3 regions of the Bacillus shivajii genome follow, and region 1 is predicted to be linked to each of the others. Evidence: riboswitches for the same ligand, from Rfam matches in the RefSeq annotation. Region 1 holds a riboswitch; each other region holds the start of a gene.
What was found. A riboswitch is a leader RNA that binds a small molecule or an ion and turns the genes downstream of it on or off. The one in region 1 is predicted to bind thiamine pyrophosphate.
Positions count from the first base shown of each region.

Region 2: it holds a riboswitch for thiamine pyrophosphate, as region 1 does, so the genes downstream of both, LGQ02_RS15390 (Ykof family thiamine-binding protein) here and thiD (bifunctional hydroxymethylpyrimidine kinase/phosphomethylpyrimidine kinase) in region 1, are expected to answer to the same signal.
Region 3: it holds a riboswitch for thiamine pyrophosphate, as region 1 does, so the genes downstream of both, tenA (thiaminase II) here and thiD (bifunctional hydroxymethylpyrimidine kinase/phosphomethylpyrimidine kinase) in region 1, are expected to answer to the same signal.

Region 1 covers NZ_CP084703.1:3,305,740-3,315,799, forward strand. The annotation lists gene LGQ02_RS16040 (hypothetical protein) at 1-176, opposite strand, end outside; gene rodA (rod shape-determining protein RodA) at 420-1,595, opposite strand; gene ftsW (putative lipid II flippase FtsW) at 1,624-2,829, opposite strand; gene LGQ02_RS16055 (winged helix-turn-helix transcriptional regulator) at 3,335-3,646, shown strand; gene LGQ02_RS16060 (thiazole biosynthesis adenylyltransferase ThiF) at 3,696-4,715, opposite strand; gene thiS (sulfur carrier protein ThiS) at 4,737-4,940, opposite strand; gene tenI (thiazole tautomerase TenI) at 4,955-5,542, opposite strand; gene thiH (2-iminoacetate synthase ThiH) at 5,574-6,677, opposite strand; gene LGQ02_RS16080 (thiazole synthase) at 6,693-7,463, opposite strand; TPP riboswitch at 7,554-7,658, opposite strand; TPP riboswitch at 8,105-8,206, shown strand; gene thiD (bifunctional hydroxymethylpyrimidine kinase/phosphomethylpyrimidine kinase) at 8,331-9,170, shown strand; gene thiE (thiamine phosphate synthase) at 9,146-9,799, shown strand.
Region 2 covers NZ_CP084703.1:3,162,147-3,172,206, reverse strand. The annotation lists gene yunB (sporulation protein YunB) at 1-543, shown strand, start outside; gene ku (non-homologous end joining protein Ku) at 827-1,729, opposite strand; gene LGQ02_RS15405 (energy-coupling factor transporter transmembrane component T family protein) at 1,925-2,704, opposite strand; gene LGQ02_RS15400 (ABC transporter ATP-binding protein) at 2,688-4,421, opposite strand; gene LGQ02_RS15395 (ECF transporter S component) at 4,402-5,007, opposite strand; gene LGQ02_RS15390 (Ykof family thiamine-binding protein) at 5,022-5,624, opposite strand; TPP riboswitch at 5,742-5,847, opposite strand; gene LGQ02_RS15385 (hypothetical protein) at 5,917-6,246, opposite strand; gene LGQ02_RS15380 (DUF4190 domain-containing protein) at 6,407-6,697, shown strand; gene LGQ02_RS15375 (sigma-w pathway protein ysdB) at 6,774-7,190, opposite strand; gene LGQ02_RS15370 (dUTP diphosphatase) at 7,944-8,444, shown strand; gene LGQ02_RS15365 (M42 family metallopeptidase) at 8,629-9,705, shown strand; gene sspI (small acid-soluble spore protein SspI) at 9,785-9,994, opposite strand.
Region 3 covers NZ_CP084703.1:781,969-792,028, reverse strand. The annotation lists gene LGQ02_RS03820 (ABC transporter substrate-binding protein) at 1-351, opposite strand, end outside; gene LGQ02_RS03815 (ABC transporter permease) at 348-1,100, opposite strand; gene LGQ02_RS03810 (ABC transporter ATP-binding protein) at 1,097-1,873, opposite strand; gene tenA (thiaminase II) at 1,866-2,540, opposite strand; TPP riboswitch at 2,889-2,992, opposite strand; gene pepF (oligoendopeptidase F) at 3,198-4,997, opposite strand; gene LGQ02_RS03795 (alpha/beta hydrolase) at 5,206-6,873, shown strand; gene guaC (GMP reductase) at 7,933-8,916, shown strand; gene LGQ02_RS03785 (hypothetical protein) at 9,275-9,433, opposite strand; gene LGQ02_RS03780 (Cof-type HAD-IIB family hydrolase) at 9,578-10,060, opposite strand, start outside.

The DNA.
Region 1 (10,060 bases):
AACCATACTTCTCGTTCTTTATGAAAAGAGTTTGGACTTCTCCATTGAATGTGAGAGTGCTCCTTGATACCCTCCAACACTTTTTCTTTTGTGCGTGAAAAAATGGTTATTTTTCGATCATCAAGTAACTCAACTAATGACTTCGTTAGTTTTCCATAGCCGATAAAAAGAGCCAATCGTACCTCCCCTTTCCTATTTAGATTTTGGCTGTGTTAAATTTAAAGAATTGAAAGAAGACTACACTTGTTCCTAGAAGTGAAAGCGAGCACAAAACTGTCAAACATAAGCACTTATTTTTAGGGTAGCTAAATTATAAGTAAAGAAAACTCGCCAAAAGGGCGAGCCTTAAACTGTAGTCAAGATATTTTCCACTCCATTATTATTATGAAAAAAGAGAGCTGCAAAAGCAACTCTCAAGTTTAGTCTTCCTCACCAAACATATAATGTTTCGTTCGTATATTTACATTAAGGACGATCCCTATCGCAATCATATTCGTCATCAAGGCACTTCCCCCGTAACTAATAAACGGAAGTGCTAAACCTGTAATTGGCATTAGGCCGATTGTCATCCCGATGTTTTGGAAAACTTGAAAGACGATTAAGCCAATCGTTCCTGCAACAAGATAAGAACCGAACGTATTATTACACGTAAAGGCAATAATGATCATTCGGTATAGCAAAAGAAAATAAACGACGATCAAAATCGTTGCCCCAACAAAACCAAATTCTTCACCAATCACTGTAAAAATGAAGTCTGTATGAAGTTCTGGAATCATTCCACTTTGTGTTTTTGCCCCTTGAATAAATCCACTACCATATAATTGTCCGGCACCAATACCTTGAAGTGCGTGGTAAAGTTGGTAGCCTTCATCACTAATATTTGCTGCAGGATCAAGCCAAGCATAAATTCTTCGCAATTGATGATCTTTAATAATCATATTAAAAAGATGAAAGAAGTTATTATGCAACCAGATGAGAAAAGCAATCGATGAAACAACCATACCGACTAACAAACCAATCATCCTATAGGTTACCCCCGATAAAACAATCATGCTGAACATAATTGCACCAATAACAAGAGACGTTCCTAAGTCAGGTTGAACTAAAATGAAGGCAAACGGGGGCATTCCAACCGCAAGTACCTTCCCGACGACGATACAATCCGCTTTAAATGACTTTTCCCTTGGTGTTTTTGAAATCTTGTACAACAAGTGTGCAAGGGCAATCAAAACAAAGATTTTCACAAACTCAGATGGCTGAAAGCTAAATATTCCTCCGACATTAAGCCAACGTTGCGCTCCTAACCTGCTTTCCCCAATGAAGTGAACCAAAACAAGTAAGACCATACCGACAGCGTACAATGGTACTGAGAAATTCTTAAATAATTCATAATCGATACTCATTGCTGCAAGCATAAGAATAATACCGATTCCAAACCAAATAATTTGTCGCCTTACGAAAAATGATTGATCGACATTATAAATAGCTTCATTCGTCCCACTATATATGGCAACTAAACTAATGCACATTAAAACAAACAGAAAAAATAATAAAGAAAAATCTAGTTGTTGAAAAGAACTTTTCCGTTCTTGCATCTATTCCACCTACTATATGTTTTACAAATTATCGAACTGGGCGAAGATGTTGTTTCTTTCCATATGTAACTTTAGGAGTTTCTTCCTCTTCTACATATTCTTCATCTTCGCGATTTTCATGACGGTCCTTTTCTGTTTTTCTTGAAATGTTCGCTAAGATCCCCATTGATGCTAATGTAACCATAAGAGAAGAACCACCATAGCTTATGAAAGGAAATGGAATTCCTGTAATTGGTAAAACACCACTGACCGCTCCTGCATTAAATAACACTTGTATAGAGAGCTGAAAGACGATTCCAAACGCTAGAAGGCTACCAAAAGCGTCCTTGCATCTGGCCCCAATTACAACCCCTCTTATAATAATAATCAACATACATGCAAAAACAAAGGCAATACCTAATATTCCTAATTCTTCACTGACAATTGCAAGGATAAAATCAGTATGTGCTTCTGGTAAATAAAATAATTTCTGCACACTTTGACCAAAACCAGCCCCTGTTAAGCCACCGTGAGCGATCGCAATGTAAGATTGAACGAGTTGGTATCCAACTCCTGCTTCTAATTCAAATGGGGTACGGTAGCCAATTAAACGATTCATCCGATATTCTGCTGATTGTGCATAATGATAAACGGCCCAGCCTGCTACAGTACCTAATGAAATGATATGTAGCTTCCTCGCACCAGAACAAAAAGCAATAAGGCCTGCTACAATAACAATGGACGTCGCTGTTCCTAAATCTGGTTGTAACATAATAAGGCCGAAAAAAATAACAACAACAATTAACGGTGGTAATACACCGCTTAAGAACTTATTAATGTACGCTTGCTTTCTTGAGTATACGTACGATAAGTAAATAATCGAACCTAATTTCACAAATTCGGATGGCTGAATTTGAAATCCTGCAATGGATACCCACCTTGTTGCTTCGTTAACACTGACACCAACACCAGGAACTTGTACGAGGGCTAGGAGAATGATCGACCCTAGTACGATCCATGGTGCGAGCTTTCTAAAATGCCTGTATGGAAAAAACATAAAAAACATAAATAGAAATGCAGATACGATAACCCATTGGAGCTGACGGTCAAAAAAATGAGTAATGTTATCAAATCTTTCATAACCAATAACAAAACTAGAGCTATATATCATAACGAGTCCGAATAATGTAAGTAATGCTACACTAACAATTAAAACCCAATCTATGTAGAGGTTTTTCTTTTTTGGCTCTTGCAATTTATTCACCCGCCTATTTTTTTAGGTGATTAATCTTTGATTATCGTCGACATGCGTAAATCCCAATGTCATGATTGATTGGCATAAAACGCTCTTGGCGACAAGTTTATGAACATACACCATTAATTCTATCATTATAGCAGATGCCTCCCCACTCTAAAAGAGACTTCGTAATTGTTATTATGGATAAATTCTACTTATTGAATAAAGACAAAGTGCCTAGCAACTCATATTAAATATAATGAAACAGAGTCATTATATTTTAATGAAGTGAAATCTATTAGACACTTTTATACCTCTCCCTTTGTAAATGTAAAGGCTAGCATCCATACACATTTTTCTCACACTGGATGCTTAAACGACAAAAATCCACTATGATGCCCCGATAAATAACCCCACTCTTCATACATAATGTCCACACCCATTAATTACAAGAATAGTGGCGTATGATATAATAGACATAGACTTACTATTATTCCCACTGCATAAAAAGGAGTGGTTGCCAATGGATCAAATTCACTTATGCCCAAAATTTGAAGCAGCTTTTCAAATGTTAGGAAAACGCTGGAATGGATTAATTTTACGAGTACTCCAACAAGGGCCGAAGCGGTTTAAAGATATATCTTCTGTCATCCCCAACATGAGTGATAAAATGCTCGTTGATCGACTGAAAAACCTGGAAGAAGCAGACCTTGTCGAACGTATCGTTTACCCAGAAACACCCGTTCGAATTGAGTATAAATTAACAGAAAAAGGTCATGCACTTGAACCTACCATGAATGAACTCCAGAAATGGGCAGAAACATGGATGAAATAAAGAACAGGCCAACCTGTGGATGAGGTTGACCTGTTTTTTATTTGGTTTACTATCCTAAAATCCGATGATACAAAGTTTTCGCTTCAGCAATGTCACTTGTCCCATGCACGAGCACTCGTCCATCTTTAAAGAAAACGATGCGATGATCACCATATCGGTACGAAAGTAAATATGGGTTTTGTTCAACTGTACCTTCTTGCTGACTTAAAATGTCAGCTAATTCTTCTAAGTCTCTCTCCATTCGCTTCGGTGGACGAATTTGTACAGTATTCCTGCCACATAGAACAGCCGTCTTTGTTTGTGCTTCATAAGATAAAAACGGATAAGAACGGTCAGTACCACACGATGAACAATCGTCTTTACGCACTCGATCCACTTTGATTGAAGTATGTTCATTTTTCCATAAATCAAAGCAGACAAGTTTTTTCCTGAGCGATTCTTTATCTTCAACAAGGAGTTTGAGTACTTCTGCTGTCTGATAAGCAACTACCATTTGCACAGCTGGACTTATGACACCAACCGTATCACACGTTGCTCCCCCTAGTGGAACCGTCTCTAATAAACAATGTAGGCATGGCGTTTCCCCTGGAATAATTGTATAACTTAGACCATAGCTACCTACACACGCACCATAAATCCATGGAATGTCATATTTTTGAGCAATGTCATTCATGAGTAGGCGCGTATCGAAATTATCTGTTGCATCTAGCATAATATCAACGCCGTCTATTAACTGTTCTAATTCTTCCTTCGTCACATCGAGTACATGTGCTTCAATATCGACTTCAGAATTAATAGCAGACAAACGTTGTTTTGCAGCTACGGCTTTCGGAATTCGTTCTTTTGCATCTAACTCAGCATATAGCTGTTGACGCTGTAAGTTACTAAATTCTACATAGTCACGATCAACTATTGTAACCTTACCTATTCCTGCTCGTACAAGATTTTCCGCATTCCCTGTACCTAATGCACCTGCTCCAATAATTAAAACGTGTTTGTGATGAATCTTCCCTTGACCTTGTTCTCCAATCGGAGAAAACAATTGCTGTCTTGAATAACGGTTATTCATGATTGTTACTTCCCTTCTCGATCATCCGCCGCCAACAAATTGAACAAGCTCAATTTGGTCGCCTTCTTTGATCTCAGTTCCATCATGATCATCTTTATTCATAATACTTTCATTCAATTCGACGATAACGACTTTTTTATCTAATTCATAGTAATTTAATAAATCTGATACGGTTTTAACATCCGCAGGTAATTCACTTTTCTTTCCATTCACTTGAATCACCATTAACTTTCCCTCCTTCAATCTACAACATATGCTTGTATTGCTGTTAACGGGCATTGAGCCTCTAATACTCCAGACATGACAGCAATCCCTTTAGCACCTGCCTCTCTTACTACGTTAACACGATCAGGGTTAATTCCTCCAATCGCGATAACAGGAATATCGACCGATTCGACGATATCACGTAACTGTTCAACGCCTCTTGGCTCTAATCCTGGCTTTGAATTTGATGGAAATACGTGTCCATACAATATATAATCTGCCCCATTTTTCTCCGCTTCACATGCCTCCGTAACTGAGTGAACAGACTTACCAATTCGTAAGTGAGGAAACGTACTTTTTACCGCTTGAATAGGTAAACTATGATAAGCAAGTTGCGTTCCAGCTGTCTTCATCGCGGCAGCGACATCGACGCGGTCATTGATTACCAACTTTGAAGCTGGAATCCCAGCACTCTTTAATAACTCTACACCTTCGACAACTTCAGAAGCTGTACGCTTTTTTTCACGAAGGTGAAAATAATCGACGTAAGGTTCAATTGTTTTTGCAGTTTGTACAAATTTATCTAAAGGTTGTTTTCCATTCGAGATAACATGAATCTCCACCTCATCACCTCACAAACCATCATACAACGAGTTATAACATCTGCCAATCTTTCACGACAGGTTGATATTCTTTTTCTTTCAAAAGAGATTTTATTTCCTCAACAGAACGTTCATCACAAATTTCAAATTGGCTTTGTGTCGCATCTGGTTCAGCATATCCCCCGACAACAGTCGAAGAATCAGTTGACATTTTTGTAACACCAAGTGGAATTAACTTGTCACGAAAGTCTGGTGTTTCTCTAGTAGAAATATTAATACCTGTCCTCGGTAAAAACAAGCGAAGTGCCAAGATCGCTTGAACAAGGTTTTTATCTGTAACATTTACTTTCGGCTGGAAACTCCCAGCGTGTGGACGCATTCTTGGAAACGACACACCGACTTCTGTTTCTAGAAAATTATTTTGTAAATAACTCGCGTGCCTTCCTGTCATATAGCATTCTTTTCGCCAATCATCCATCCCCAGTAGTGCCCCAATATTTACTGAGCGCATCCCGGCTTTCGCTCCTCGTTCTGGTGTATCAAGACGATACTTATAATCTCGCTTCGGACCAGCAACATGAATATCTCGATAAATTTCTTCGTTATAAACTTCTTGATAAACCGTTAGTCCATCGACACCGCATTCAACAAGCTCTTTATATTCTTGTTCATCTAGCGGTTGAATTTCAAGACCAACAGATGAGAAATACTTCTTCAAAACAGTCATACTATCTTTTAAATAATCAACTGATGAATGAAGGCGAGATTCTCCCGAGAGTAAAATAATATGTTTAATCCCTCTGTCAGCAATAATCTTTGCTTCTCGGTCGACTTCTTCCATCGTCAACCTACGTCTTGGAAAATCATGATTGACACTAAAACTACAATATTTACAGATGTTCACACAGTAATCAGATAAATAGAGTGGTAAATATAGCTGCATTGTTTTTCCGAAATGCTGTACTGTTAATCGATGAGCTTTTTGCGCCATTTCCTCTAAATAACCTTCTGCAGCTGGAGAAAGTAAAATGAAATAATCTCGTTCATTTAAACGGTCTTTTTGTAATACTCGCTCAACATCCCATCCTGTGATCGACTCAAACATTTTACCATACGGGAGGTCGCGAATTTCTAACAGTTCATTGTAAAAACTCATGTTTTTCGCCTCCCATTATGTGTTTAAAAAGCCTGTTAAAGGTGAAGATGCTTTCGCTTTTGATGATATTGGGCCTAACCCCGCTAAATAACCTTTCCTACCAGCTTTTACAGCTAAATCAAATGCTTCTGCCATTTCTACAGGGTCTTCAGCTGTTGCAATTGCTGTGTTTACAAGAACTGCATCAGCTCCCATCTCCATCGCTTCAGCTGCTTCAGACGGTTTACCAATACCAGCATCAACGATAACTGGTACGTCAATTTCATCAATAATTATTTGAACCATTTCTTTCATACGTATCCCTTTATTTGAACCTATCGGTGCACCAAGTGGCATAGTCGCTGCCGCCCCTGCATCAACCATTTTCTTTGCAGACATTAAATCTGGATTCATGTAAGGGAATACAACGAAACCTTCATTTGCTAAGATTTCAGTAGCTTTCGTCGTTTCTTCATTGTCTGGAAGTAAATATTTATTGTCTGAAATCACTTCAATTTTAATCCAATTCCCCATCCCACAAGCTTTTGCAAGTCTAGCAATTCTAATCGCTTCTTCTGCGGTTCTCGCGCCAGATGTGTTCGGCATTAAGATACAATCTTTTGGAATATCATTTAGGATATCCTCTTCTTTCGCTTCTATATCAACACGGCGTAATGCAACCGTTACAACTTTAGACTGTGACTTGCGGATCGCTTCCCCCATTTTCTCATGATCCGCAAATTTGCCAGTCCCGACAAATAATCGATTCGAAAGTGTTTTTCCCCCAATTGTTAATACATCATTCATTTGTACCCCTCCGTCTAGTAGATTCTTGATTTGTCCCCAATAAAAAAATGCTCACCTGAAGGAGGTAAGCATTGAGTGATAACTTTGATAACGTTAACGCAATTGCTTCCCTCCGTTGGCCTTAACCAATTCAGGTTCAAAGAGTTGGATCATAGACCCTCTCAGCCAATCAAATTGGCACCCCTAGCTTTTTGGCTCTTTTCGTATAACTTGTTGCTTCACAAAACCGTTACAGGCGGACGCTTTCACCTCAAGGCACTAGTGCGACATCCGTTCTAGCTTCGCTTTACTCGCTATCACGGTGTCTTCTTTGCCGCGGGCACGGCTTTAGCTAAGTTTGGAAAGAAAATGCACTTTCTTTCCAAACTGGATCTTCAGCTCGTGCTATTCCCGCCGGAGTCGCCGCCTTTCACTGTTTCGAGTTTATACTTATCACTTCATAAGCAACACTTTTTACCTGCGACTAGTAATCGCAGGAGCAAACATTTAGAAAACAGCTTTATTTTTATCTTACACGTTTAATCATAACAAATATTATAGTGTTATGTAATATCGATCTGCAAAAACTTATCAGTCCCCCACTTCAAACATGATCGACATGTTAAAATGATTTATGGTAGCATAAATATAACAAAATAAATAGTTTCCACTAGGGGCGCCGCGAGGCTGAGACAAGATCCTTACTTGGTCCCTTTGAACCTGATCTAGGTGATACTAGCGTAGGGAAGTGGAACGGATACAACTGAGAATACGAAGGTTTCAGTATGATTATTCTAAATAGCTTCTACCTTCTAAAATCGTCGCACCGTTCCCCTTTTCGAGCGGTGCTTTCTTTTTGGAAATTTTCAATGAAGGGTGAGAGATAATATGATAGCAAAAGCATTAACAATTGCTGGCTCCGACAGTGGAGGTGGAGCTGGGATCCAAGCCGATTTAAAAACATTTCAAGAACTAGACGTTTTCGGTATGTCGGCAATCACTGCGATCACTGCTCAAAATACATTAGGTGTTCAAGGCGTTTACCCTGTTGAGTTAAAAGGGCTTGATGAGCAAATCACCTCCATCGCCGAAGACATCGGTGTTGATGCGGTCAAAACGGGTATGTTATTTGATCAAGAACGTATTCGACTTGTCGCTGAAAAAATTCGTTATTACAAATGGAACAATGTCGTCGTTGACCCTGTGATGGTCGCAAAAGGTGGCGCTTCTTTGTTAACAAATGACTCAACAAACGCACTTATTGAAGACCTCCTTCCACTTGCAACAGTGACAACACCGAACATTCCAGAAGCAGAAGCGATCACTGGAAGAACGATTGAATCAATGGAGGATCGAAAAAAAGTTGCACAAGATTTTATTAACATGGGTGTAAAAACAGTTGTCATAAAAGGTGGGCATAGTGATGAAGACGATTCGGTCGTTGATTTATTATTTGATGGAAACTCTTTTCACTTTTTCAAAACACCGCGAATTGATACGAAAAACACACACGGTACAGGCTGTACATTTGCGTCAGCTGTCACTGCTGAATTAGCAAAAGGAACTCCGTTACAGCCAGCGATTGAAAAAGCGAAGGAATTTATTCACCTTGCAATCATCCATTCTTTAAAAATTGGTGGTGGGCACGGACCAACTAATCACTCTGCATACAGAAATCACCCTGAACATGAGGAGGTGATCTCGTGGCAAGAATCGATTCAAGCGTAATGCGAGATCTATTAAAGGTGTACTTCATCTCTGGAAGTACAAATGTCTCAACTGATCTCTCTCACGTTTTAAAACAAGCCATTGACGGTGGTGTAACGATTTTTCAATACCGTGAAAAAGGTGAGGAAGCTCTAACTGGTGAAGAAAAAGAACGTTTAGGTAAAGAACTGAAAGACATTTGCCAAACAAGAAATATCCCTTTTATCGTAAATGATGACATTGATCTTGCGTTAAAACTTGATGCAGATGGAGTTCATATCGGACAAGATGACGGAAATGTCCCTGAGGTTAGAAAGAAAATTGGTGACCGCATTCTCGGAGTATCTGCTCATAACATTGATGAAGCAAACAATGCATTACGTGATGGAGCAGATTACCTTGGTGTAGGTCCAGTTTATGCCACTTCGACGAAACAAGATACTGAGAAAGTGTGCGGTCCACATTTTATTGCAGAACTTAGAGAGAAAGGGATTGATGCACCAATTGTTGCTATTGGTGGTATTAACCAAGCTAACGCTGCAAAAGTAGTTCGCGGAAAAGCTGATGGACTTTCAGTCATTACTGCAATTTCAAAAGCAGAAGACCCTACCGTTGCAACAGCAGAGCTAGCTAGCGTTTGGACGCGTTAGTTTAAGATGAAATAGAATGACTCATAAGTGACAGACACTTATGAGTCATCTTATTTTTTAACGTTTTAACTTTAACAATATTTTCACGAAACTTTATTGGATTGATAATTTAGAATAAAGATTAGCATAAACAAACCAAAGAGGTATATAAGAAACGTTTGTGCATTCAAAACAATCATCAATACAAATAAAAGGCCGACACCTATAAACGCTAGGTCATATATTCTCCTCTTTAGGCTCCGTTCACCCTTAGTCCAATCT
Region 2 (10,060 bases), 140 kb from region 1:
CGAGATACAGTTAAGCGAGTTCAAGATTTTTTAAATGATATTGAGCATGGAAGGGTGCAAGATTACAGTCTGCCAACAGATGTAGATTTGGAACGGGAAGGAGCGACATTTGCTGAAGATGGGATCATCCATACGATACCGCTCGGTCAAGCTACAAATAATGCATTACTTGCGCATTTAGGTCCACGTGTACCGATTCGTTTGTCAGCGATTGGTGATGTAAAAGCAGACGTGAAAGAAGAATATGTAAACTTAGGGATTAATAATACGTATATTAGTATTTCTGTAGAAATTGAAGCAGATGTTAAAGTCGTTATTCCGTTTGCGACAGATGAAGAGGTTGTCCAAACATCGATTCCAATCGTTACTGTCTGGTTATCTGGTGAGGTTCCGCAGTTTTATAGTAGTGGCGGGAGTTCTGGTATGGCTCCGGCAATTATTACCCCAGATTCTGAAAACGACGGGATACAAGGGTTTGATAATCCTGAAGTTGGAGGATTTGACGTAGGTGAAGGGTTTGAAAGCGGAGGACTTGACAACTAACAATTTTGTGTGGAATGACAAAGTGCCGTATCACAGTTTTGTGGTGCGGTATTGATTTTTAGAACAAATGTTGATGGATAAGGAATGTCCGATTAAAAGCGAGTGAGGTAATTTACCTTGGTATTGATGACGTTGGGAAGGAAAATCGAGCGAGGAAGGAATCAAATCCGGAAATTGATGCCTGGGCCGAGGAACATCATTCATTTTTATTAAGGAATAAAAAAACGAGGCTCTCACCATACTGGGAACAGCCTCGACAATGAATTTAGTTGGATCATCATAGTTATTTTGCTTGTTTTGTTGGCTTTTTCGTTGATTTTGCTTTTGTTGTTTTTGCTTTTGTTGTTTTTGATGTCGTTTTTTTCGTCGTCGTCTTTTTCTTTGCTGTTGAGCGTTTTGTTGTTTTCTTTTTTGCATTGTCCGGCTTTGTTTTTTCGATACTTTTTTCGAGTGCTTCCATTAAGTCAATGACATTTGATTGCTCTTGTTTTGTCACGCCTTCGTCTTCTTCAACTTTTTCCTGTATAAGTTGCAATAGCTCTAGTCGGTAATCATCAGTATATTTCGTTGCGTCGAATTCTGCTGTTAAATGATCGACTAATGTTTTCGCGGTTTCTAGTTCTTTTTCTTGAATGTTTGTTTCATCAGGCACATTCGGTACGTTTTTTACATCACGGACTTCATCAGGGAAATGGAGTGTCTCCATAATTAACGTGTTTTCATACACACGGATTGCTGCAAGATTTTCTTTTGAGCGGATCGTGATTTTCGCAAGTCCAATCTTTCCGGTATCTTGAAGTGATTTTCTAAGTAATGCATATGCTTTCGAACCGCCTTCGTTTGGACTTAAATAATAAGATCGGTCAAAATAAATCGGATCAATTTCTTTTAACTCAACAAAATCGAGAATCTCAACGGCTTTATCTTCTTGTTCCTTTTTTAGTTTATTAAGCTCATCGTCATCAAGTACAACGTACTTCCCCTCAGTGTATTCATACGCTTTTACAATATCGTCATTTGATATTTCCTTGCCACACTCAGAGCACGTTTTTTCATATTTAATTGGGGCGTGGCAGTCTTTGTGTAAGTTTCGTAACTTCACGTCTTTATTTTCAGTAGCCGCATGTAATTTAATTGGGATGTTTACAAGGCCAAAGGAAATCGAACCTTTCCAGATCGTATGCATCGTTCATAATCCTCCTTAACCGTCTTTTTCTTAGTATGTTCAAGGGAGGCTGGCTAAACGGAACCAAATAATCCCAGGTGTCTGGTACATGGTATTATTTGGTAACAGGCGAGGTTAGTGAAGTGACAAAAATCCCCAGGTGCCTGGCACCTGGGGATAAATGGGGATTGCTAGGCTATGCAATGCCTACTTCCTTTAAAATTTTCTTCCAAATACATTTAAGTGTCCGAGTTGATATGATACATAGACTGCACCGAACAGGACGATCACAAAGCCTGAGAGAAACACCCAGTCACGTTTTTTAACGGTTAGTTTATAGTAGTGTGTGCGATCTGTTGAACCGGTGAAACCTTTTGATTCCATTGCGATTGCGACTCGTTCTGCTTTTCGAATCGCATTAGCGAGTAATGGAATGGCATAGCGCCTTATTTGATAAACTTTCTCCTTAATACCACGTGCTCTGCCAACCCCGCGAATACGATGGGCTTGCCGAAGAATTTCTAGTTCGTGCTTAAACGTTGGCAAGAATCGATAACCTGCTAGGATCCCATACGTAAATTTAGGTGGGAGTTTACATTGCTGCATTAGACTAAGCATGAACTTCGTAGAATCTGTTGTTAGTACAAACATGAGTGAAAGCGCAACTAAGCATAATGAACGAAGTCCAAGACTTATAGCGACCATCAAGTTTTGATAGTCGACTTCGAACCACCAAAACGCCAAAATTACTTCACCACCGGAAAAAGAATCCCCCGTGTATAATGCAGTCATCCATGCAAAACCAAGTGAAAGTAAAACAAAAGGTGTGAAGATCATAAGCCACTTCTTAAAGGGGATATTACTTAATAAGAATGTCATGGTAATCGTAAATAATAAATAAATAGCAGGGGTGACAGGATCGAAAATAAATGCTAACAATAATCCCGGAATAAAAATAGTGAAGGCTTTCACCGATGGATTAATGGATTCTAACATGTTCTCGATCCACTCCTTTCGAACGAGCTTCTCGTTTTACGTTGTTGAGTTCATTTTTTAACCGAATGCGGTATGGCAATCGCAAATGTGCTTTTGCAATGAGATCGTCATTTTCCCAAAGTTTGTTTTGGGCCCCTTGAAAGGAAACCTCTCCTTTATGGAGAACGATGACACGCTCACAATATCGATCAACTAATTCCATATCATGCGTTACAAAAACAATTGTTGTTCCTTGTTCACGCAAAGAATTGATCATGATCATGAGTTCTTCTGTCGTTTTTGCATCTTGACCGAAAGTCGGTTCATCGAAAAGCAATATTTTAGGCGTCTCATCAAGCATTGTTGCAACACTTAAACGACGCTTTTGCCCTCCACTTAACGCGAAAGGATTGCTCCACATCTTACCTTCTAATCGAAATCGTGATAGTAAATGTGTAACTTTTTCTCTAATATCGTGCTCTTTATCACGATTTAACTTCATACCAAATGCAAGTTCATCATAAACGGTGTCCGTTATAAATTGATGTTCAGGGTTTTGGAACACAAACCCAAGATTTTTTCGTAACTCATGTTCAGACCACTTTTTAAAGTCTTTACCAAGTAACGATCGTGAGCCAGTAGTTGGTGTTAAAATCCCAGCCAATATTTGTAAAAGTGTTGATTTACCTGCTCCGTTTTCACCGACGATGCCGATAAATTCGCCTTCATGAAAATCAATATCTATGTCCCGTAACACTTGTTGCTTTTTTTTCCTTGAATACGAAACATCTTTCAATGAAAGGATTGGGGAACTTTCTTTAATGGTAGGTTTGGACGGACTTACGTATAAGTTGAAACCTTTATTTTTCTCAGCAAAAAATAAAGCAAGTTCTCTTTCCGATAAAGGGCAATAGTTTTCATCAAAAGCAAATGGCTGACCATGCTTTAAGTACGTTTCGACCACTTTCGGTAAATGAACTCCTTCTTTTAGGAGCAAATCTGCATTTTTGTAAAAGATCGAGCCAGGCTCTCCTTCTGCAATTTTTTCCCCTTGATGACTTAGGCATATGACACGATCAGTAAATGATAGCCAGTCGTCAAGCTGGTGTTCAATAATGAGAACGGCTAAATGATGATTTACTTTTAATTGACCGATCAAATCAATAAACCCTTTACGTGAATAGGGGTCTAAGTTTGCTGTCGGTTCGTCTAAAATGATTAATTCCGGTTCTAAAAGAAGGACAGAAGCAAGAGCAACCTTTTGTTTTTGTCCACCGGAAAGTTCATGGATTGGCCTTTTTAGTAATGATTCAATCCCCACTTGACGTACGATCTTCTCAATGCGTGGCTTCATTTCTTCACGAGGAACTTGGATGTTTTCCATTGTGAAGGCAAGTTCGTTTTCGACAGTTACCATACAAAATTGGCTTTCAGGATCTTGGAAGACCACACCGATTCTCTTATTTAATACACCTTTTTCAAATGACTCAATGTTTTCTCCTTTATAATAAATACTCCCTTTTTTCCAACCTTCTACAGCATCTGGATATAATCCATTCAAACAAAGGGCTAGCGTGCTTTTTCCTGAGCCACTTGGTCCCATTAGGAGAACCGTTTCATTTCTTTCGATTCGTAAATTCATATTTTTAATCGTCGGATTTTTTTGAGAGTCATAATCAAAAGAGAAGTCCTCTACAGAAATGAGAGGACTTTCTTTATTAAGATGCTTTGTTTTCACGTTGTGCTTTCCACTCCTTCCCAAGAGCATAGCTTCGTAGTACACCGGTATTGGCAAGTTGATCGCTAATGTATTTACCTAATAAACCAGCTAGAAGTGCACCACTAATGAGACGGACAATAAACATCGCTGTTACAAGTTCAGTAGATAATGCAGCAAAACCTGAGATATACCATCCCCATACAAAGCTGAAAATAGCCGCAGACATTCCGGCTAAAACGAGAACTTTTGTTGTGTAGTTTTGCCATTTTGTTGCAGCGAACACGGCTTCGGCACCTAGTCCTTGGATAATTCCTGTGATAATCAGTCGCGGTCCTGCAGGGCTTCCGATTAATACTTGAATCGTAGCAGCAATTGTCTCTGAGATAAGTGCAGCTCCTGGTTTTCGAATAATATAAGCTGTAATGATCGAAACGATGAACCAAATCCCAAAAATCACTTCGTAGCCAAATGGACCAAGGCCAAATGGAGTTAACACATTTCTTAAGCCTTGACCGAAAAAGTAAAAAAGGAGATAAATAACTCCGAAGACGACACCTAATATCGACATAAGGACAATTTCACGTAAATTCCATTTACTCGTCATGACACTTGTCCCCCTTATTTATCTTTCTTTGATGGACTGTTCGCTGAAATTGCTGTTGTCATCGTCACATGGCTACGTTCATCTGTTTTCGAAGCATTGACAAACGCTTCTTCTAACGTTTTAAAAACATCATTTGCATCACCGTCAAGGCGTGAAGCGTAATGAACACCTTTTGTAAATGTCCCGTGCTCCTTAGCAATACCAATCTGGTCTGCAATGACTTGCATATAATTTTCGTTATTCATCGGATAGAGGGCAAATTGCGAAGCTACTTCTATATTTTCTTGTTGAGATGCTTCTTCGTTTAACCTGACATCATCTTCTGACATGTACGTATCTCCATCAGAGTCACCAGGACAACCAATTGAAAATGTTCCATTGAAGACAACGTGTACACCCGTTTTTGCAGCATGAACATAAATCGCTTTTGTTACATCAAAAACATGTTCACTTCTTCCGCGAATACATGTACTTACATCATCTGTTTTCATCCATACTTTGCTCGTATCAACTTCCGTTAGCGCTCCTTTAATGACATCAACAAATCTGTCGGTCATTGGATAAACGGAAAAACGACATCCAACAATTCTACTAGTTCCACAACTTAATCCTTGCATGAAAATATTCCTCCTTGAAAATATGTTCAACATCGTTCCGTATTTTCGCTTAAAGGGCAATAAAAAAACTGCACTTCCACAAGGAAATGCAGTGATAGTCAAACGTATCATATTCATATGACGTCACTGGCACTTCCCCACGCTAGTATTATCTAGTTCGGGTTCAAAGGGTTAACAGGAATTTCACCTGTCTCTCAGCGTTATAGCACCCCTAGTGCGAATTACGGTTATAATGTTGTTATTTATATTCTAACGATAAAAAACTTGTTTTGTAAAGTCATTGATTTTAATCTTAATGTAAGTGACGTTCATATGCAAAGTAAGAATAAGCTCTATACCCAAGAGAGAGGAGAATAAGCGCTATAAATCCCCACCTAACTGGCGAATCGATGAAAAATAAAAGAGGTAAAAAAATGAGTGCTAAAACGGAAAAAACGTTCGAGGCTGTGCCATTCACTGGTGTGTTATCCACAAGTAGTGTAGACATACCTTTAATTTTCTTAACAAAACAATTGTGACAGTACGGGACGACCGCTAGAAAAACTGTTGCCACAACGAGATCAGTACGATACGTCAATTTTTTTGCACAATGATCACAGCTGATTGATTTATGAGTATTCATTTCTTCCTCCTATATCAGAATCATTCAATCGGTACTGACTATAACTTTTATTTGCTGTAGTGCATATCATTGCAACGCTTGTATATGTATGAAATGATGCAAGAAAAGATCATTTTTCACTTAATCATTCAATTAAGTTTGAGAAGAAAGGGGCCTGAAGGTGACTGGCTTTCAAGTAGGAAAAATAGAAAAAAATAATACAAAGGCTGTCGTTTCTTTAGTAGTTGGAATCATTGCTCTTTTGTTCATCGTTTTTGTTTGGATCGGAATGATATTAGGCCTTTTAGGCATGATATTAGGTGTTATCGCTCTGCTTGAGACGAAAAAGACCGCTCAGAAAGGAAAGTATATAGCGATTGCCGGAGTTGTATGTAATTTATTAGCAATTATTTTGCCTATCATTATCATCTTTGTTATCTTTAATATTTATATGAACCCATCAGTAACATGACAAAAAAGGGCTGGATCGTATCAAGTTTTCTCGATATCCTGATTGATCTTTTACAGCTTGATAGGGTAGCCCTTGTTTATTCTTTTAATGAAAGTCGTTCCTCATTTTTCATCTTCTTTAGTAAATCGCTGATCGGACGTTTCCATTCGATTTTTGCTTTTGGATAACGGATTAATATTTCTTTTTCAATAAATTTAAAGTCATTTTTCGTGAGTCCTTTCAACCGATCATTATCCTCTGTCCAGATCATAATCGATGTAACTTCAAATGACTCATCAGTTGTTCCAAGGAATTTCTCTCCTTCAAACATGACCGTTCCGTATGTGAACAGTAAATTTTTTCGTACATTACTAGGCTCATCAAGCAAATAAAACTCACCATTACGATGGGCTGATTCGAGCTTCCTGCGTGGGTCAAGCCAATATTTAATGGCACTGTATATAATGATCCCTATGGCTATTAGAAGGAACAATCGAAATAAGATCACAGTCATTGTTATCTCTCCTTATGTGGCATTTGTTGATCCTTTTATGTGCACACTATTTTACTACTCTCAATCAATTAGTTACTAGTCATTATATTCCCTTTTTTGTATCATTAAAATCTAAATAAAGTCCACTTATTATATATTTACGAGTCATTTGTGATATGGTTTCAAAATGAAACTTTTTCTTTGTTATAATAATGGATGGATTTTTTCAAATGAATCAATTTCATAACTCAAAATATGATGCGAAATTTCGAATGATGAGTGTGAACTTCACTTCAGACGGACGCTTTCCCGAGGGCTTGTCTTCAGCTAACTTAGGCTCAACAAATCTTCGCCTAAGTGGATCTTCAGACTGCGCTGATCCTCCGGGAGTCGCCGCCTTTTGTTACGTTCACTTCTAAAGAAAACTCGCCGATTGGTGAGCCTTTAAGGCGAAGACAAAGGCGTAGTTGCACTTATACTATACACAAAGAAATTTTCACTACGTCGAAATTGCTCCTTAGCTAAAATTTTATACATTCTTATAGTGTAAACAAAACTTGGCTTATCGTTAAAGAGATTCTTAGTACTCTTCACCTGCGACGAGCAAGCGTAGCGGCGCAGAAGCACTTATCTATCTACCATAAATTAATAAATTCTGATAGTACAAACGTACATTTAATGAAGTATTTATAATATCATTCGTTTCACTGCGAAAAAAACGTAATTATGAAATCCATTCAAATAAAAACAAAAATTGATTAAAGGTGTGAAACAATGAATTTTACTGAGTTATATAAAAAGCAAAAAGAATTGGATACTTATATTGAAGAAAAGCATCGCTTACAAACGGAATCGTTATTAGACCGGAAGCTGATGGCATTACACGTTGAGATTTCCGAACTTGCCAATGAAACACGCTGCTTTAAATTTTGGAGTGAAAAAGGACCGTCACCACAAACAACCATTCTAGAAGAGTATGTTGACGGAATTCATTTTATTTTATCAGTCGGCCTCGAATACGGTTATGAAGATCAACCACTTATTCCATTTTCTGAGGAAGGAAAAAAAGAAGGACAGAGCCTTGTACCTTATTTTTATGCAGTGATTGAGTCAATTGGAACGTTGAGAAAGGAAGGAGATCGAAAAAGCTTTGAACAATTATTTCACACCTATTTATCTTTAGGTTCTGTGTTAGGGTTTACAGAACAAGACATCATTTCTGCTTACGAAGAAAAAAATGAAATTAACCATGAGCGTCAAGACTCTGGATATTAACTGTCTGTATAATGATACAAATTCAGTTATAAAGGTGCCTGGCACTCAAAAAGCACTCAAAAACGAAAATTGAGATTATACTTAAAAGCCGTTATAATGATAAAAGTGACATAATTTTTTAACTTTTTATACTATCAGAATATATTTTTGGTAGGAGTATAAGAAATAGGGGGTACATAAGGTTATGGATAATACGTTGAAGATGCTAAAGGATCTAACAGATGCAAATGGGATCCCTGGTAATGAGCGTGAAGCACGCGAAGTGATGAAGAGTTACATTTCGCCATTTGCGGACGAAGTGGAAACAGATCACTTAGGAAGCTTAATCGCTAAGAAAACAGGAGACGAAAACGGCCCGAAAGTCATGGTTGCCGGCCACTTAGATGAAATTGGATTTATGGTAACAAACATTGATGACCGTGGCTACTTAAAGTTTCAATGTGTAGGTGGATGGTGGGAGCAAGTCATGCTTGCTCAACGCGTAACGGTCATGACACGTAACGGGAATGTTCCTGGTGTAATCGGTTCAAAACCACCACACATTTTACCACCAGAGCAAAGGAAGAAATCCGTTGATAAAAAAGAAATGTTTATCGACATCGGTGCTACAAGTCGTGAAGAAGCTGAGGAGTTCGGTGTTCGCCCTGGCGATTCTGTCGTACCAGTTTGTGACTTTACTGTCATGAAAAACGAAAAAATGTTAATGGCGAAAGCGTGGGACAACCGTATCGGTTGTGCGATCGCTATCGAAGTACTTCGCCGCTTAAAAGATGAAGAGCACCCGAATACAGTGTATGGTGTTGGAACGGTTCAAGAAGAAGTAGGTCTTCGCGGAGCAAAAACTTCTGCAAACCACATTCAGCCGGACATCGGCTTTGCTGTTGATGTAGGAATTGCTGGAGATACACCTGGAGTAACTGATAAGGACGCACTTGCTAAAATGGGTGACGGGCCACAAATCATTATGTATGATGCATCAATGGTATCTCATAAAGGACTTCGTGACTTCGTAACAGGAACTGCTGATAATAAGGAAATTCCTTATCAGTTTGATAGCGTCCCAGGTGGAGGAACAGACTCTGGTGCGATTCACTTAACAGCAAATGGTGTACCTGCATTATCGATTACAATTGCAACACGTTACATCCATACACATGCTGCGATGTTACATCGTGATGACTTCGAAAACGCAGTCAAGCTTATTGTAGAAGTCATTAAAAAGCTTGACCGTAAAACAGTGGACGAAATTACATTTCAATAGACCATAAGAAAAAGCTGATCCGTTTATAATCGGGTCAGCTTTTATCTTAAAATTTACGTTCTCCCTCTAGCGAGAATGTTTATTTTTGCAAGCCTTGAGAAATTTGGTTAATGACTTCTTGCTTCTCTTGATCACTTGCATTTTGCCAATAAACCTCAAATAAAACGCCTAAACCAGGAAGCATTTTTTCTTCTCCACTTTGCACTGCATCCACAATTGTTGCTTCTACTTCTTCTTGGTTACTGCCTTGCACGTTTTGCATAATTGCTCCGCGTAAGTTAAAGCTCATGTGAAATCTTCCTTTCCTCTTATATTATCGATCGACAGCCAATATCGAACTTGGCCATTTAATCTG
Region 3 (10,060 bases), 1.9 Mb from region 1:
ATGATTTAAAGGAGAACGAACAACTGCTCCAACTGATTTCACCGGCACATCTTGGTTAGCGCGAGCCATAACAACATCTGGTTGATAGGAAATCCCCAGCGTCACTCTTCCTGCTGCTGCGAGATTAATAGGGTCTGTCGGGTTTGCCGGAAACTGAATATTTACTTTCACACCTTCTTCTTCAAAATAACCGTGTGCCTTTGCCACATATAAATAGCTATGTACAGCGTTTGGGTACCAATCGAGCATAAGGTCAATTTCTGTTATTTCTTCATCCGCTTCATTTCCTCCACACGCCGCAAGAGTAGCGATAACCGCGACAATAAAACTACTTAATAACCATTTCTTCATCCTGTTTTCCTCCATTTTAATGTAATCTTTTCTAGTAAAACGACAAGTAAAAATAAACTAATTCCAATTGCTGATAATAATACGATTGGCGCAAAAACGCCTGCTCCATCAAACTGTGTCATCATTCTTCGACTAAAATAGCCTAAACCAGCTTGTGCGCCTAACCATTCTCCGATCGCCGCACCGATAACACTCAGTGTTACAGCAACTTTTAATCCTGAGTAAAAATGTGGAAGTGCCGATGGAATATAAAGTTTTAAGAAAATATCTTTCTTCTTTGCTCCCATTGTTAACAGAAGTTCTTTTAATTCTTTACTGCTTGAGCGTAACCCATCAAAAGTATTTACTGTAATCGGAAAAAATGTAATAAGAACTGTGACAATAACTTTACTCCAAATCGAGTAACCGAACCATAAAACAAAGATCGGTGCCAAAGCAATCACAGGAATCGTTTGTGATGAGATTATAATCGGGTAAAAGGCTTTTTCTGCGGCTTTACTAAGGTTCATCCAAATCGCTAAGCCAACACCCAATACAATTGATATGAAAAGACCGACAACAATAATCGTCAACGTTGCAGGTAAATGGACAAAAAATAACGGATCCCTTAATTCCCAGAGCTTCAACATGATTTGGGTTGGTGCTGGTAATATATAAGCCATATCCAGCAATCTCGCGCCCAACTCCCAAATAATTAGAATAATAGCCACAAGAATGAATGAGACACTATAATCCTTCCAATTCCTCATGCTTTCAACCTCGGTCGTAGTTGATCTAGTAAATAATGTTTCAATTCAACAACAGATGGTTCACTTAAATCATGAATCGATCTTGGGCGCTTTGTCGGAACGTAAACCTCTTGAAGTTGCTGAACAGGTGTTTCTGTAAGAATGAACACTCGGTCTGATAAAAATAACGCTTCATCTACATCATGGGTAATGAATAAAACCGTTTTTTGCCACTTTTTCCATTGCTCTAATAACCATTCTTGCATGGATATCCTAGTTATCGCATCTAAGGCACTAAATGGCTCATCTAAAAGCAAGACATTAGAACCACTTAAAATCGTCCGTAAAAAAGAGACTCTTTGTTTCATACCTCCAGATAAATCACCCGGATATTTGTTTTCGGTACCTTTCAAACCAAACTCTTCTAAAAGGCCTCTTACCTGTTCATGAGCTTGGCGTTTCTTTACCCCTTTTAATTCTAGTGGCAAAGATGCGTTATCAATAATCGTTCGCCAAGGCATGAGCAAATCTTGTTGAGGCATATACCCAACATGACCGAGTCGATCCTCAAACACCTCACCGTTGATCAATATATTACCAGCAGTAGGTTGTTCTAAGCCGGTAATTAATTTAAACAATGTACTTTTTCCTGATCCACTCGGGCCAACGATGCTTACAAACTCACCAGGCTTTACGTCGAGTTGAAGGCTATCAATGATTAATGTAACGTCCTGCCCTTTGTCCTTTGCATAGTGAAAGCTGACACCTTCAAACTGTAATACTGGTTCACTCATCTGTTGGCCACATCTCTTGACGATAAGACATATCCCAAAACATATACTCAAACCGTGTTGTATTTAAGAAGATTTCCTCTAGTTTTACAAGCTCTTCTTCTGGCTTTCCTGCGGTCAACTCGTCAAGTAAATCAATGCACCATGTTGCCAGCTGACCAAATTCGTCAGAGCTATACATTTGAATCCACCCTCCGTAAAATTCATGCTCACTTGCTCCAGGCTTTTCATTCAACTCTTTACCGATTTCCCAGTAGCTCCACATACAAGGCAAAAGAGCGGCGACAAGTTCGGCTAAGCCTCCATTTTGACCGACATGTAACATGTAGTGTGTATATGCAAGCGTTGTTGGAGCTGGTTTTGCTGTTTCGAGCTCTTCTTCACTAATTCCAAACTTTTTTGCGTACTCTCGATGCAAAGACATTTCCTCGTTTAGAGTTGAATCTAACAAGTTAGCAAACTTCCCCATCGTCTCAACATCTTTTGCCTTCATTGCACCAATTGCAAATAGTTTCGCATAGTCAATTAAATAAAGATAATCTTGGATCATAAAAAATCGGAATTTGTCCTTTTCTAACGTTCCTTCCCCAATCCCTTGCACAAATGGGTGGGCATGGTTTTTACGCCAAATCGGTTTCAAGTTTTCGTGTAATCGTTCACTAAATTTCATGCTTTTTCACTCCTTTATTTTTTAATGACTCTAACTATCGTTAAAACATCATAAACAAAACTTGGCTTATCGCCAAGTCCTAATGGCGACAGCCTTAGTTGCCACAAGCATAACTCCATTGATTAAACTTCGAGTTGCGACGAGTAACCGCAGGAGCACAAAGCAACAGCTTCGTCGAAATAACTCCGACCTGCGACGAGTAAACGCAGGAGCAGTTACTTTAATCCTTTAGCAAAGTTAAAAATTCTTAAAGTGTGACAAAAAATAAAACCACTCCTATAGCAAGAAGTGGTTAAAAAACTTAATAAATTTTTGCACGTATATTGAAAAAAATACACGTCATTCATTTATCATATTACACTTCTTCCCTACGCTAGTACGAACTAGATCAGGTTAAAAGGGTTAAGACCTGTCGTCTCTCTCAGCTTCGATAAGCACCCCTAGAGTGATTCTATTTAATTTTCGAAATCATTAATCTATGAATATTTGTACCATACTTATATGGTTTAATCAACAACTGAAGAAAATATATGACAGTCCCCCAAAAAGTATAACCATTAATTTCTAGATGCTTCCAGGTGCCAGGCACCTGGAAATTTTATGGAATCAACTAGAGGACCTGTAGAGGGTTTAACGGTTATAAATAGAATTTCTTATTTATTCAAAACTTCTTTCCAGCTCATCGACTAAGGTACCGACGTAAGCTACGGCTTTTTTAATCGGATCAGGTGTTGACATATCGACGCCAGCTAGCTGCATAAGCTCGAGTGGTTTTAACGTTCCTCCAGCTTTTAAAGCAGAAATCCATCGATCAACAGCCGGTTGCCCTTCTTCCTTGATCGTTTGCGCGGCTGCTGTTGAGGCGGTTAACCCTGCAGAGTACGTATATGGATATAGTCCCATATAATAATGAGGCTGGCGCATCCACGTTAACCCTGCCCCGTCATCGATTTCAACCGCATCGCCCCAAAATTGCGACAACAACTCCTTTTTTTGCTCACATAGAAGTTTAGCCGTAATTGGCGTTCCTTCGTCTGCTAAGTCGTACACACGACGTTGAAGCTCGCCTTCTAAAATATGAGTGACAAAGTTGTGATAATACGTTCCTAAGGACTGGAGAATGACCCACCGGCGCATTCGATCATCATTTGGCTTCGCTAAGATGTGCTGGCTTAATAACATCTCATTCATTGTTGACGGGGCTTCTATAAAATATCTAGACGGACGAGTATTCGAGATGTTTTGATAACGACCAGCTAACCGGAAGTGACCGGCATGACCTAGTTCATGCGCAAGCGTAAACGCATTTCTCATCGAATCACTCCACGTCATTAAAATATACGGGTGAACACCATAAGGACTTGAGCAGAACGCTCCAGAACGCTTTCCGACGTTGTCAGCACGATCAACCCAGCGACTGTGCACTCCTTGCTTCATGATCTCCATATATTCAGGCCCCATCACTTCAAGTGATTCTAGGACAAGCTTTGATGCTTCTTCATACGTAATTTCAGGTTCAAATTCTGGATCAAGTGGCGCTTTCAGATCACTAAATTTCATTTGTTCCAACCCGAGAACACGTTTTTTCAACTTCGCATAACGGCGCATATGTGGCGCAAGCTCCGTTTGTATTGTATCTAACTGATTATGATACATCTCTTTCGTGACTTGTTGCTCATGAAGGAGCATATCTGTAACTGAATCATAGTTTCTAAGGCGCGCTTCAACGACTTGTTTTTTCACTTCTGTCGCATATGTCGCAGCATACGTATTTTTATACTGCTCTAGTGTCGCAACAAACGAGTCATACGCGTTTCGACGTAGCTCTGTATCTGAAGAGCCTTCGTAATTAGGAAATGAATTAAACGTTAACGGATGTTCTTCACCGTCATCTGTCGTAAAAGAAGAAAACTGCATGTCTGACGTCTTGCTACGTTCATAAGTCATATAAGGTGCATTCATCACTTCACTAAAAGCGGCTAGTACTTCTTCTGCATCAGAACTAAGCTTATGAGGCTTCATTTCCAATAAATCCGACAATGTTTTTTCATACTCCTTCAACCCTTCTTCTTGCTCTATGTAATTTTCAATCTTTTGATCATCGAGTTCAAGGATTTCAGACCGGATAAATGATGTACTTGCATTGACTTGGGACATAAGTGAGCCGACTCGGGCGGAATTCGCTTGATTGTTTGGATCTGTCCCATCACCAGATTGACGAAGATGAGCGTATGTCATCACACGCATGACACGTTCTTGCAGTGCATCTTTTGCTTGTAAACAATCTAACAGTACCACTGCACTCTCTCCAAGTTTCCCTTTATATTTCGTCACCATTTCAATATCGCTTTCAATGGCCTTTAATTCACTCTCCCAAGCTTCCTCTGTTGCAAATAAGTCCGCTAAGTTCCATGTTTGTTCAATAGGAACTTCAGACCTCATTAACGTCTTCCCCATTCATATCATTCCTTTCTCATATTTTGAACCTGGATTATTTCGGATTCCGAAGGTTATTTCTATTATAAAGGAGAACAGGCGCTATTAAAATATAATCGAAAGAATTTTCGATAAATTCATCTAAAGAAGAATTTCTCGTATTGAATCCAACTTACGTGACAAATTAATAGTCAAAAGAAATTTTATTTTTCTAGAAGGAGCAACAAACATGAACAGTTCCCAAACATATGAAAAAAGAAAAGCACATTTTTTCATAATGGCATTAGTCGCTTCTAATATTTTGTCAATTTTACTTGGGATCGCTTACTTAGTCATAAATGATTATCATAAAATGTGGAATATTTACGGGGGGGGTTTCCTATTTACACTACTTTTCAATATCATCGTAACCCTATATAAAAGTGGAATAAGAGGCATGGACTATCTCTATTTACTTTTTACAATCGTTGCCATGATTACCATTCCAATTATGAACAAACGGGCATCGATCGATATTTCGAATATGTCATCTCAAAGTGTTGTGTCCATCACTTTGATTTTTTCTCTATTTGCATTAGGTGCTGTCGTATCTATCCTAAAATTGCGTGACAAAACGAATGGTAAATACAAGAGAAATAGTCGAATGAAAAACGCAACGAAAACGGTATTGAAGGTCGAATGCCTCATAGCTTTAAGCATTTTTTTATTACTGGGGGTGTATTTATCCTACCAACTATTAAGAGGAAAAAGCGGTAACTTCATTGAAATGGGTTTACCTCAGCACTCACTATTTTTAAGTTTTATTTTTCTTGCGGCGAGCGTGCTCATGTTAAACATGTTTTCATCTAAGACCTCATTATTTCTAAAAATATTTATTTCCACTATTGGAATTGCCTTAACCGTTATTTTCAGTTTACCGCTTGTAACGACATTATTTGCAATCGATGATGTAGAAGCTCACTATATAAAAGCTTTTGATCAAAAAACAGAAAACATCATTCCTGAAGATAAACATATTAACGTTTCCAATATACACTTTTCTCTCCCAAAATATTTCTTCGGCACACCATCTGGTGAATATCGTGTAATGGAAGATGTTCTTTTTTATGAAGGAAAAGCTGGTGTAGACAAGGGGATTTCACTACATTTCGATGCGTATTTGCCACCTGAAAACCGTACAGATTTACCTGGTAACAACTCTGTGTTATTACGTATCCATGGCGGCGGTTGGACAGCCGGAGATAAAGGATCTTTAAATAACATTCAAGTGAGTAAGCACTTTGCAAGTCAAGGATACGTTGTTTTCGATGTACAACACGGACTTAGTCATGAAGAGAAATTTTTTAAATTCCTCAGTGTACCTGGGCACACGGTTGCTGGATTTACAATTGATGATATGGTACGCCACATCGGTATCTTTACTGATTTTTTAGTGGAAAACCACGATACATTTGATGCTAATCTAGATTCTGTCTTTATATCAGGGAGCTCTGCAGGCGGGCAATTAGCAAATGCTGTCGGATTAGGAATAGCAACTGGAAAATATAATGACTTAAATCCGAACGTTCATGTAAAGGGTATTATTCCTATTTATCCCGCAAATGGATTAGCGCCACTTCTCGGAATAGAAGGCGAAGAAGAATTGTCAGAACCTGCACTCTTAGTAGATGAAAATAGCCCTCCTGCATTAATATTCCAAGGAACACACGATGGCCTTGTTGACGAGAGCATTTCAAAAAAGTTCGATCAAACGTATGATGAAAACGGAAGTGGAAATGCAGCCTTAATTTTAATGCCATTTGCAGGCCATGCAAGTAACTCGTACTTTTCTGGTTACTATAATCAATTGTTTATGTACTATATGGAACGTTTCATGTATCAGTTTCAGGAAGGATAGCATTTATGAAGGTTGATCGGTTCTTTTGGGAGGTTTGTTCGTGAGTATGATTTGTTCATGATTTTCTCAATTCACCAAGTTTTTTCGGATTACTTGCGACTTCCTTCCTTCACTTGCGACTCTCCTACTCGTGCAACTTCACCGATTTAATTACCTCCCCATGTTTTACTAGTGAACCTTTACTACATCCATCTATATGAATCAATTTCATCATTCCGTTTTTTGCGCAATGAAACGAATGCTATTAAATTTTTCCCATTAAATGTACGTTTTATTTGTACTATCAGAATTTAATAATTTATGGTCGATAGTATAACTGCAACTAAGGCTTTCGCCATTTAGACTTGCACTAAAGCATAAGAGCTTCTAAGTAAGCACACTTCGCTTACTAAGAAGCTCTTTAACGAAAAGCCAAGTTTTGTTTATAAGTGAACGTAACTAAAGACGGCGACTCCCAGAGAATCAGCGACGAGCAATACTTCTTCGAACTGCTTCGAGCTGCGACGAGTAACCGCAGGAGCAACGAGCATTTGCTTCACCGAATATTCTTCGAGCTGCCTCGACGCATCCACTTCCAAGAAGAGCTTGAAGAGGAAGAGGCACGGAGTCTGCGACGAGTAACCGCAGGAGCAACGAGCATTTGCTTCACCGAATATTCTTCGAGCTGCCTCGACGCATCCACTTCCAAGAAGAGCTTGAAGAGGAAGAGGCACGGAGTCTGCGACGAGTAACCGCAGGAGCACTCTTTACCTGCGACGAGCAAGCGTAGTGGCGCAGGAGCAACGAGCTGAAGATCCACTTAGGCGAAGAGTTGTCAAGCCTAAGTTAGCTGAAGACAAGCCCTTGGGAAAGCGTCCGTCTCAAGTGAAGTTCACGCTCACATTTTGAATTTCCCACCTTATTTTGAGTTATGAAATTGATCCATATACTAAAAGTCCATTTTTTATATGAAATTATGAAAATACTTTGACATCACCTTTATTATCGTGTAAATTACTCTATGTACGAACATTGATTTCACAAAAACAAATAAACATTCGTATTTTAGGGGTGGAAGTTATGGAAAATGTGTTTGATTACGAAGATATTCAGTTAATTCCCGCAAAGTGTGTTGTAAACAGTCGATCAGAGTGTGATACTACAGTAACTTTAGGTGGGCATACATTTAAGCTACCAGTCGTCCCAGCAAATATGCAGACGATTATAGATGAGAAGATTGCTTTATTTTTAGCCGAAAATGGTTATTTCTATGTTATGCATCGATTCGAACCAGAAACGCGTATTTCTTTTATAAAAGAAATGAAGGCACGCGGATTATATGCTTCCATAAGTGTTGGGGTAAAGGATGAGGAGTATGAGTTCGTTCGTCAGTTGAAAGAAGAACACCTTACACCAGAATTCATAACAATTGACATTGCGCACGGTCACTCTAATGCAGTCATAAAAATGGTGCAACATATTAAAAAATACCTTCCTGAAAGCTTCGTCATTGCCGGTAACGTTGGGACACCTGAAGCAGTCAGAGAGTTAGAAAACGCGGGTGCTGATGCTACAAAAGTTGGAATTGGCCCAGGGAAAGTATGTATTACGAAAATTAAAACCGGATTCGGTACTGGTGGTTGGCAGTTAGCTGCCCTTCGCTGGTGTGCAAAAGCTGCTAGTAAACCAATTATTGCTGATGGCGGGATCCGCACACACGGTGACATCGCAAAATCAATTCGCTTCGGTGCAACGATGGTGATGGTTGGTTCTCTGTTTGCTGGACACGAAGAGTCACCTGGTGAGACGGTTGATAAGGATGGAAAGCTTTATAAAGAATATTTTGGCTCTGCTTCTGAGTTCCAAAAAGGTGAAAAAAAGAACGTTGAAGGGAAAAAAATGTACGTGGAACATAAAGGTTCATTAATGGATACACTTATTGAAATGCAACAGGACCTCCAATCATCCATTTCTTACGCAGGTGGAAGTAAGCTAGACGCCATCCGTCACGTAGACTATGTTGTCGTCAAAAGTTCGATCTTCAACGGTGATAGAGTATATTAATGAAAAACAAGGTTTTATAGAAACTTATACGGGCGCTATTTTGCGCCCTTTTTTCGTATTAAAGCATAGTTTATCGTTACAGAGATTCTTAGTAAGCGAAGTGTGCTTACATTGAAGCGCTTATGCTTTATCCTTATGAGGAACTTCGGCTATCGTCAATCACGTTCTGTGTTCAACGCTGAAGTCACCGCACCCTGTGGAAGTAAGCCTTCGTTGTCACAAGCTCAACTCCTATAATTACACTAAGAGTTGCGACGAGTAATCGCAGGGGCTGTCATCGACTATAATTTTATTGATTCTCGTAGTATAAAAAAGTTCACCTACACATTTGTAAGTGAACTCATCAAGTTATTTGACTCTACTTTTTACTAGCAAACATTTGCACGATGGCTGCTACAACGAACGCAGAACCTAACCCAATAAACAATCCAGGTCCAGGGTGACCAAGTGCTAACCCGATCCCTAAACCAAGTAGTAATCCCCCAGGGATTAATAAATAATTATTCATTTTCACCAAGTTATGCCCCTCCCGCTCGAAATGATTGAATATATTGCTACAGAAAATACAAATTTTATTTTACCAAAATTTTCAATTAATTTCCATTAAAAAGAGCCTGTCATAAGTGTGGAAGCTTTCCACAACTAACGACAAGCACCTTAATTAGAGTAATCCAATCATTTTTAACCCATGCATAATACCATCTTCACTCACTGGCTTCGTTTCATACTTCGCTGCTTCTTTCGCTCTTTCATGACCATTCCCCATCGCAACACTCTTTTCAATATCCGTTAACATTTCAAGGTCATTTAAAGAGTCTCCAAACGCTGCTTGATTTTCTTTTGCAATACCAAGCTTTTCAACGATTTTTTCGATCCCTTCAGATTTCGATCCACCCGCAGGAAGGATATCCACAGAGAATTCGTGCCAGCGTATAAAGTCGAACTCTTTATATCGCTCTTCATAGCCTGTTTCTTCGCCTTCCTTACAGAATAGTAATGCCTGGTATAATTCTCTATCGATATACTTTGGATCATGTGTTGGATAATGTTTCACCTTCAAACTACGAATACTTTCACTAATATAGTCATGGTCTGGAACATTGGCCTTCATATCTTCATGATCCATAAAAACAACTGGATGTTC